3 regions of the Lysinibacillus sp. UBA5990 genome follow, and region 3 is predicted to be linked to each of the others. Evidence: riboswitches for the same ligand, from Rfam matches in the RefSeq annotation. Region 3 holds a riboswitch; each other region holds the start of a gene.

Region 1 (3,137 bases), on a different contig from region 3:
TGTAAAGCCTCTACTGCACGTGTCGTAATATGCTTAAAGTCTCCAGGCCCAAAGCCTACTACGAAAATTTTCCCTTTTTGCGCCATGTTTTTACCCCTCTTTCACCTTTTCAATCCCTTTAATGGCTGTCGTTTGCACTGTTCGCTGTAATGTCCCTTCCCGAAGTGTAAAAACATGATCGTTATATAAGGTTTCATGATGCAAATCCTGTACAAGTGTTCTAGCATGCTCCGTTGATGGTACACGATACCAATTCCCCTGGGGGTAAGCAATAACAACACAAGCATCTTTGCACCGTCCATTACAGCGCGTTCTAGTCGTATGTATTTCTTTATCTAGTGCATTTCGCTGTATTTCATCTCGTATAGCTTGGGTAATTTCCTCCCCATCCTTGTTCATACAGCTACTGCCATTGCAAATAAAGAGATGTGTTTTCATCCCCTCTAAATTCCACGTTGTCATCTTATATCTCCCCTCATTTGCTTTTGGAAAAAAGAAAAAACCTTTACTCTCCCGAAGAGTAAAGGTTTGTAGAAGCCAAATAAAAACGAATAGATTGAAAGAAAGATCCTCGCTTTTGCTTCAACTTCTCCCTCCGAAAAGTTTGCATGCACAATCTGATAAGCAGGTTTCCTGACTTAAGCTTCATTTTACTGTCGCACCTTCCCTAGTTTGCACAGGTGGCATTGCGATTTCATCAGCTATTACAGTAGCGGGGGCTGTATTGGACTTTCACCAATTTCCCTATTATCTCGAGTTCTTCGAGCACTTATCGACGTTTTATATGAAATTATTAATCGTATATATAATAGAAAACTGTCTTAATCATATCTTATTATTTTAAAATTTCAATATTTCTTTAAAAAATCATGACAAATTTATCAATTTCACAGGAGGGTTAGAAGCTATTTTAAAAATTGACTTTGCTTCCTTTAATCCTAAAAACATTAGTTATCAGAATTTTCTACATTGATATTCTATTTTAAATTTTTTATAAAAAAAGTATAGCATATTTATGGAAATTCGTGATACACTTTGTCGTGAAATCTCACAACTTACTATTTTTCGGTGTAAAATGCTCGTCATTTTGCTTAAAAGGGAAGCCGGTTTAAGTCCGGCGCGGTCCCGCCACTGTAATAGGGAGCTTTATAGAAAATGTCACTGTCCAATGGATGGGAAGACCTATAAAGTGTTGAACTAGAGCCAGGAGACCTGCCGAAAATATGTGATCGTTTCAACCTACGAGGATAGGTGTGCGGCTTAGCAGATGAGAATGTTATTTGCTTTTTTAGCTATGCACTTTTCCAACAACGGAGAAGTGCTTTTTTTATTACGCACGCTACATTCTAAAAATCTATTTACAGTTTGGAGGAAGAAAATTGAATCTGTCTTGGTGGAAACTTAGTTACTTTTTATTAGCTTTTTTAATGGTGCCAAAGCGTGCCTTCGCTATGCATATCATGGAAGGCTTTTTACCAATCGAATGGGCTATTTTTTGGTGGGTAATCTCCATCCCATTTATTATTTTAGGATTGCGCTCTATTCGTAAAACAATTGAAGAAAATCCTGAAACAAAAATGATTCTGGGGCTGTCCGGTGCGTTCGCCTTTGTCCTATCAGCCTTAAAAATCCCCTCAGTTACAGGGAGTTGCTCACATCCAACAGGAGTAGGTCTCGGAACAGTCTTATTTGGACCGTTAGCGATGAGTGTCATCGGGACAATTGTTTTATTATTTCAATCTTTACTTTTAGCACATGGTGGGATTACAACATTAGGGGCTAATGCATTTTCAATGGCTATTGTAGGCCCGTTTATCGCCTACTTTGTATTGAAAGGGGCGCAAAAAATGGGGTTATCGTTTTCAGTAGCTGTTTTCTTTGCGGCTATGCTTGGAGATTTAGGTACATATGTGGTGACTTCCATTCAATTAGCACTTGCCTTCCCATCTGAAGTTGGAGGCTTTATGGCGTCCTTTACAAAGTTCGCAAGTATTTTTGCCTTAACACAAATCCCATTAGCTGTGAGTGAAGGGATATTAACAGTTATTATCATGAACTTCTTAAAAAAATATAATATTAGCGAATTAAAATCTTTACGTGTTTTCTCTACAAAGGAGGCGCACTAACATGAAACGAAATTTATTACTATTAGCAATAGTTGTGCTATTGGCCATTATTCCGCTCTTCGTCCAAAAGGGAGCAGAATTTGGTGGAGCAGACGGTGAAGCAGAAGCTGCCATTGGTGAGATCAATGCAGAATATGAGCCATGGTTTGATAGTTTGTGGGAACCACCTAGTGGTGAAATTGAAAGCTTATTATTCGTGCTACAAGCAGCTATTGGTGCTGGTTTTATCGGCTATTTTATTGGCTATATGCGTAGCAAGCATAAAGAAGGTTAAGGAATATGTTATTCATTGATAAGTATGCGTATCTCAATAAGTTAGCGTTCGTTCATCCGCTAGAAAAAATGATATTTTCATTAGGACTGCTTTTATTCACGCTTATTATGAGAAATGAGCGACTTTCACTCATTACATTTTTTGTAATGAGTGCTTTTATCATTTGGGGCGCAAAAATTCCAATAAAATACTATGCGAAGCTATTATTACTACCAGGCTTTTTCTTGTTCACAAGTCTCCTATCCATCCTACTTTCGATAGCGCCAGCAACGCATATATTACCAGCACATATTGGGGCATTTACGTATATGAACTTGACAATTTTTATTGGGAGAGCTAGTATTGCTACCGCGCAGCAGCTATTCTTTATCGTACTTGGTAGTATAAGTTGCTTATATTTTTTATTTTTAACGACATCTGTACAAGGGATTTGTTATGTGCTAAGACAATGGAGGCTCCCTCCTTTATTAGTTGAGCTAGTAGAACTTACCTATCGTTTTATTTTTATTTTTTTAGAAAGCATGCAAAAAATACATTTAGCCCAGCAAGCCCGCCTTGGCTACCATTCACCCATGCAAGGGTTACGTTCAATGTCTATGCTGATTGCAGCGTTGTTTATTGAAATGTTTCAGCGCAGTCGAGAGCTTAATATTGCCATGCAGGCGCGTGGTGGTGAAACTGTTTATTGGCATCAAACAGGCACCTATAGCAAAAAAAACTGGCTAGGCATGACGGTT
Region 2 (3,137 bases), 140 kb from region 3:
ACAGGATCTTTCAGCTTTAGGAATGAGATTCATTTATTTATAGAAGGGGTGAAAGGGATGGCTTGGGAAGTTTTTAGTATTATCGGTACAATTGCCTTTGCTATTTCTGGGGCAATTATTGCAATGGAAGAGGAATACGATTTATTCGGTGTTTATATACTCGGTATCGTCACTGCTTTTGGTGGAGGGGCTATTCGAAATTTACTTATCGGGCTACCTGTCACAACATTATGGGGACAGGATATGATGTTTCAAATTGCACTTGCTGCCATTACCATATTTTTTATTTTTCCTCATCATTTGATTCAACACTGGCATCGTTGGGGCAATTTCACAGATGCAATTGGCTTATCAGCATTTGCTATTCAAGGCGCACTCTACGCCGTAAAGCTAGATATGCCGATTAGCGCTGTCATTGTAGCTGCGGTCTTAACAGGGTCAGGTGGTGGTATCGTGCGTGACTTATTAGCTAGACGAAAACCACTTGTTCTTCGTGACGAAGTCTATGGTGTTTGGGCTGCTCTCGCAGGGCTTGTTATTGGATTTGAAGTTTTTACAGGAGATATCTTCCTTTATTTTTTATTTGCGGTAATAACATCCTTACGCATTCTTTCCTATATGATGAAATGGCGTTTACCTTTGCGAAGGTTGAATCGGGCATAGAGTCTATCATAGATTTTAAAAATGAATAAGCGCAAATAGTTCCTTAACTATTTGCGCTTAATTGTTTTTCAGTAACTATTTAGCTAAAAGATTCATTGCTTTTTCCAGCGTCACCATATTTTTCATCATCGAGCAAGCAGCATCTAATAGAGGAAAGGCTAGGGCTGCACCAGAACCTTCTCCTAGGCGCATATTCATGTGCAGCATCGGTTCCACTCCGAGTAATTCAGCGGCTATTTTAGCTCCTGGCTCTTCCGATGCATGAGAAGGTATGATAAAGTCCTTTACTTTCGGTTCAATTTGATAAGCAATAAGCGCAGCAATCGTTGAAATAAATCCATCAATGACAACAGGTTTTCGGTGACTTGCGGCAGCAAGTATGATACCAGCCATAGCCCCGATCTCTAGCCCTCCAACTTTAGCTAGAACATCAATGATATCGGTAGGATTGGGTTTGTTGAGCGTAATTGCTTTTTCAATGACCCTTGCTTTATGAGCAATTCCTCCTTGACCAACGCCTGCTCCAAATCCTGTTATTTCAATTGGGTCATAGCCAGTCAAAACAGCTAAAATGGCAGTACTCGGCGTTGTATTACCAATGCCCATCTCACCTGTTCCAATCAGATTAGCTCCATTTGTGATTTCGTCTGTTGCCACACGAATCCCCACTTCAATAGATTGAATGGCCTCCTTTCTAGACATAGCAGGGCCTTGTGCCATGTTATCTGTACCATATTTTACTTTTTGAACAATTACGCCCGCATCGAGAGGAATATCTTCCTTTACTCCAACATCTACCGTTACAACCTTCGTATTCGTCACACTTGCAATCGCACAAACGCCTGTACCTCCCTTTGGAAAATTTAATGTTTGAAATAAAGTAACATCTTGTGGGTTCGTCGTCACACCTTCCTTACAAACTCCATGATCTGCTGCACAGACAATCATCACCTTTTTATCAATCACCGGATATAATTGTCCTGTAATCCCAGAAAGTTGCACAGCAATGGACTCTAATTTACCTAGGCTACCTGGCGGCTTACAAAGAATATCTATTCGACGCCTTGCTTGCTCCCTACTATTCTTATCAGCGCCTTGAATGTTTTGAATCGTGTCCTGTAATAATTGCATTGTCATTTCTCCTCTCGTTTTTCATGAAGACAAAAAAAGCCTGTAGTTTATTGTCATGACAAATAAACTACAGACTTTTCCATCATCTATATCCTCTTAAAGCAAATAGGCAGGTCTCCTGGCTTAAGTTCAACATTTCATAGTACCTTCCCAGCAATTTGCTAGTGGTCTTCACTATTAAACTCCCTTTTACAGTGGCGGGTCCGCTAAAGCTTTTCACTTTATTCCCTATTCTCCCTAAATGGGCACCTAATGCTTGTATTAAGCTACTTATAATCTACGACAGCATATTTTTTCTGTCAATATTTGAATGCGTTACTTGTACTATTTCTTTGGCTCTTTTTCTAGCTCGCTTAGCAATGTTGACCCTAATAATAGTACCGCTCCTATTATTTGTAGAAGCGTCATTTTTTCTCCAATAATCATCGTTGAAATGACTAATGATGTCAGTGGATCTATATAGCTAAGAATGGCTATACTTTGCCCTTTCAGCTTTGACATGCCCCAAAAGAACAATAAAAATCCAACCCCTGCATGGACAATACCTAATGAAATTAATAATAGGACTGACTTAAAACTGAATGTCATGACCTGAAATCCTGTTGTCCCAAGTATATAAAAGCAAAGGAAAAATGCTGCTAAAGATAGTTGAATTATTGTATTTTCCGGTTCTTTTAAGCCACATATACATTTATTTGTAAATGTTAAAGCTGTGTAAAAGCATGCAGCAATAAGACCGTAGACAATGCCAATAAAATGTTTACTGTCCCCAGTGCCTTGACTTTGGACTATCAAAAAGAGTCCGATAAGGGCCACACAGACATACAGTATTTTTCTGCCAACTAGCTTCTCCTTTAAGATAATTGGAGATAAGCAGATAACAAGTACTGGTGCAAAATAATAACTAAGTGCAGCATTAGCAATTGTTGTTTCTTTATAAGCCTGAAATAAGAAAATCCAATTCCCACATAAGGCAACACTAGAAAGTACTAATTTCCACTTATTTTTGAGAATACTTCTTTTCGTAAAGCTTTCCTTTTTATAAATAAAAATCACTATCAAAAAACAAGCACCAATTAAACTCATCCAAAAAGCGATTTCACTAGAATTTAAAGGTATATACTTGGCGAAAACACCAACTGCGCCAAAAATAAACATGGATAATATAAACGCTAATTTTCCGCTCATTACAATTCCTACTTTCTACGTATAAGTTTTAATCTATACAGTAGAATCTATTGAAAATGAGCAAACTGTTATCGTATGCCTTAACAGTAGATTCTACTGTAAAGACATTGTTGGGGGTGCTATTGAACGAAACATACAAAATCCCTCCTTCATCG
Region 3 (3,137 bases):
CCCCGACCCCTCCGCCTAGACGTGATAGCTCTAAACAATAACCAATATTTTCAGCAATACTATTCATAGAGTCATCCATTGATAATTTAAAGCAACTTACTAATTCACCACGGGCTTTTTTCCCACTATTTAAGGCAGTAGGTGTTGCAGGCTGATAGGCTTCCATCATCGCTTCTACAGAACGTTTTGCTAGTACAGTGTTCCCTTGTGCTAAGTACAAGGCAATAATGACAATACGGTCCTCATATTTTTCTAAAATTTCTTCCCCATCACGACTTTTCATAGCATAGCTGTCATAAAATTTGCTAGCACTCATAAATGATGGGAAACGGAAATTATAATCATATGCTTTTTTGTACAGCTTCTTTATAAAATCCATCTCGTACAAGTCGATAAAATCCTTTTCGTAGTATCCCTCATCAACTAAATAGCGGATTTTCTCCTCTATATCTATAAAATAACGTAAACGTACGTTGACATATTCTAAAAAGTAGCGGCGAGTAGCCTCACGGTCCTTTTCTAACTCTAGTAGCCCCGTTGTACTATAACGATTCAGAACGTCATTATTAAGCTTTAAATATGTTTTCATCCCATTACCCTCGTTTCATAAAACGTTTGTATTGCTTCATAATCTGTTTGATTGCCACGTAAATCTAATTTCCTCACTAAGGGTACATGATAGGTAGTAGCAATTTTCTCCCCAGCACCGCCAAATACATTATGTCCGAAGTTACTATTGCCACTAGCAACTACTCCTTTACAAAAATCTCTGTTTTTTTCTAAAAAACGTTGCACTTTTGCGGGAATGTCACCTAAGCCATCTGTATATGTAATTAAAAGGTAAGGCTTATTCAAGCTTAATTCCTCAGAGAGTTCAATAGATTCTGCCCTTAATTTAGATACTACATTACGGACATTTCCTGTACGACTAGCGTAAACGATCATAGTGTAATCATCTCAATACGAGAAACAATTTCCTGCACATCGCCTATAAATGTTTCATCCACCTCTAAAACAGGCACACTTAAAAAACCTGCATCTATAATTGTTTGTTTAGCTTGTTCATCATGATCAATATTAACAATTTCTGCTTCAAGTCCTGCTCGTTGTAATTCAGATTTTACCCAAAGGCATTTTGGACAGATTGTTTTCGTATAAAGTTTCATAGTAATCCCTCTTTTCATAAAATAAAAAAGCTACCTCTACTAGAGAGATAGCTTAAATGGAAACGTTAACATACTAAAAATACTGACGTTCCCATCTCTTAATCCCCGAAGAAATGATAAATTTGTTTTATATAGGCAGGTCTCCTGGCTTTGCTTCAATCTCTGATTTCCTTCCCATGCGAATGCACAGTGGTTACAATCATCGTCAGCTTTACAGTTGCGGGGACAGCGTCGGAATAGTACCGAACTTCCCTATTAAACTACATATAGTAGTACCCACATAAAACGAACACAATATATTGTTTTTCGATAGTTTTAAGTGTACCATCCTTTATATAAAAAGTAAATCGAGAAATAAAAGTTCATCAATTTAAGACTACTCGTATTTTCTGACATAACCTTGAACGAAAGAACTTAAACATAATTATATAAAAATATAACTATGTAAGCGATAGCATTATTTTATTAAAAAATAGGAAGTAAAATAATAGTCGCTTATTTACCTAAAAACGTAGCCCTAAAGAAATTTTATTCATAAAAAAAGGCATCTTTCCTTTACAGTAAAGATGCAATTATGACTTAAGCTATGAGTATGATGTAAATCATGCACCCTACTCCATACATCCTATCCTCGTAGATTTTTTCGTTGTACGAGTCTAAAGTAGGACTCCTCCCTTACGATCATCACAAATTCTCCTTCGTCATAACATAACGCCGACTACTAATATGTGCTCAACAAACAGGTGAGAGGCAACCAACCGTTCTTCCCTTTTAAACTAATTTATAATGAATATGTACATTTTCTAGTTATTCTATATTTATTTATAGTATAACATAACCAAGTTCATTCTCCTCCAGCTTGACTAGTCATATTAAAAATAGCTGATGAATTTCATGTACTCATCAGCTAAGCATTGACTTAAAATCTTTCTATTGTTATATCCATGTTTATGCTTGAAGCAGCCTTAAATCCTTCCGCAGCAGCAATCATTAAAGAAGAGGGACCACCCTTTTCCGTTTCACCTGCAACATATATTCCAGCCGCTGTTGTTCGTCCAGCCCCATCAGTCATAATTGATCCATTTTCATCAACTTGACAATTTAGCTGTTTAGCAAATTTATTTGGACGATAAAAACTTGGCACAATAAATCCACCAGCTCTTAAAATATTTTCACCTGTTTCTAATTCAACACTATATAAGTTACCATCATCTCCATGTAAATCTTTAATAGCATTTGTATACACCTTAATTTTTTTATGTTCAAAATCATTTTGAACCTTATCGGAAAGTTGATGACCATTCGTAAAAACGATTAAATCCTGTGACCAATTAAAAACCAATTTCGTCATATGGCAAATATGCTCCTCGTTTTCTGCTATGATAGCCAATGGCTTGTCTCTCAGCTCCCAACCATCGCAATAAGGACAGCTAAACAAACTTTTACCATAATATTGTCTGATTTGCGGTAGAGGAAATTCCTCTTGTATTCCAGTAGCTAACAGTATTTTTTCAGATACATAGGATTTATTTTCCAAAGTATTGACTAGAAATAAACCAGTTATATCATCTTTAATTATTTCAATGACGGTTTGATCCATCATTGTTATAGAAGGGTAAGATTCTATATCTTTACTTGCAATATTCTTAAATTTTTGTGGCTTTATCCCATCTCTTGTTAAAAAGCCATGTGACTCCTGAGTTACACGATTTCGATTTGTTCCATTATCAAATAGTACAACCTTTCTGCGCGCCCTTCCTAATGTTAAGGCAGCACTTAACCCAGCAGGGCCTCCACCTATAATCATACAATCATATTTATTCATCATTATTTCCCTCCACATCACAATATATTACAGACCTTTAATATCCGTAATTAAGGCAAAAGACATCGCAAATTATATGTATGATATCTTTTTCATTTGTTAAGCCAACAAAATATGAGTCATTGATACCTTAATGTTAGCTATCT

Evidence for each region. A riboswitch is a leader RNA that binds a small molecule or an ion and turns the genes downstream of it on or off. The one in region 3 is predicted to bind cobalamin.
Region 1: linked by a shared signal. The riboswitch ahead of B3D94_RS10900 (energy-coupling factor ABC transporter permease) and the one ahead of B3D94_RS14455 (glutaredoxin family protein) in region 3 are both predicted to bind cobalamin.
Region 2: linked by a shared signal. The riboswitch ahead of cobT (nicotinate-nucleotide--dimethylbenzimidazole phosphoribosyltransferase) and the one ahead of B3D94_RS14455 (glutaredoxin family protein) in region 3 are both predicted to bind cobalamin.

The regions. Positions count from the first base shown of each region.
Region 1 is NZ_DJAY01000011.1:698,965-702,101, reverse strand. It holds gene cobJ (precorrin-3B C(17)-methyltransferase) at 1-86, opposite strand, end outside; gene B3D94_RS10905 ((2Fe-2S) ferredoxin domain-containing protein) at 91-462, opposite strand; cobalamin riboswitch at 607-788, opposite strand; cobalamin riboswitch at 1,050-1,234, shown strand; gene B3D94_RS10900 (energy-coupling factor ABC transporter permease) at 1,380-2,126, shown strand; gene B3D94_RS10895 (energy-coupling factor ABC transporter substrate-binding protein) at 2,128-2,400, shown strand; gene cbiQ (cobalt ECF transporter T component CbiQ) at 2,406-3,137, shown strand, end outside.
Region 2 is NZ_DJAY01000015.1:262,442-265,578, reverse strand. It holds gene B3D94_RS13775 (trimeric intracellular cation channel family protein) at 58-663, shown strand; gene cobT (nicotinate-nucleotide--dimethylbenzimidazole phosphoribosyltransferase) at 739-1,794, opposite strand; cobalamin riboswitch at 1,886-2,062, opposite strand; gene B3D94_RS13765 (DMT family transporter) at 2,119-2,982, opposite strand.
Region 3 is NZ_DJAY01000015.1:400,264-403,400, reverse strand. It holds gene nrdE (class 1b ribonucleoside-diphosphate reductase subunit alpha) at 1-589, opposite strand, end outside; gene nrdI (class Ib ribonucleoside-diphosphate reductase assembly flavoprotein NrdI) at 586-945, opposite strand; gene B3D94_RS14455 (glutaredoxin family protein) at 942-1,166, opposite strand; cobalamin riboswitch at 1,284-1,461, opposite strand; gene B3D94_RS14450 (NAD(P)/FAD-dependent oxidoreductase) at 2,086-2,991, opposite strand.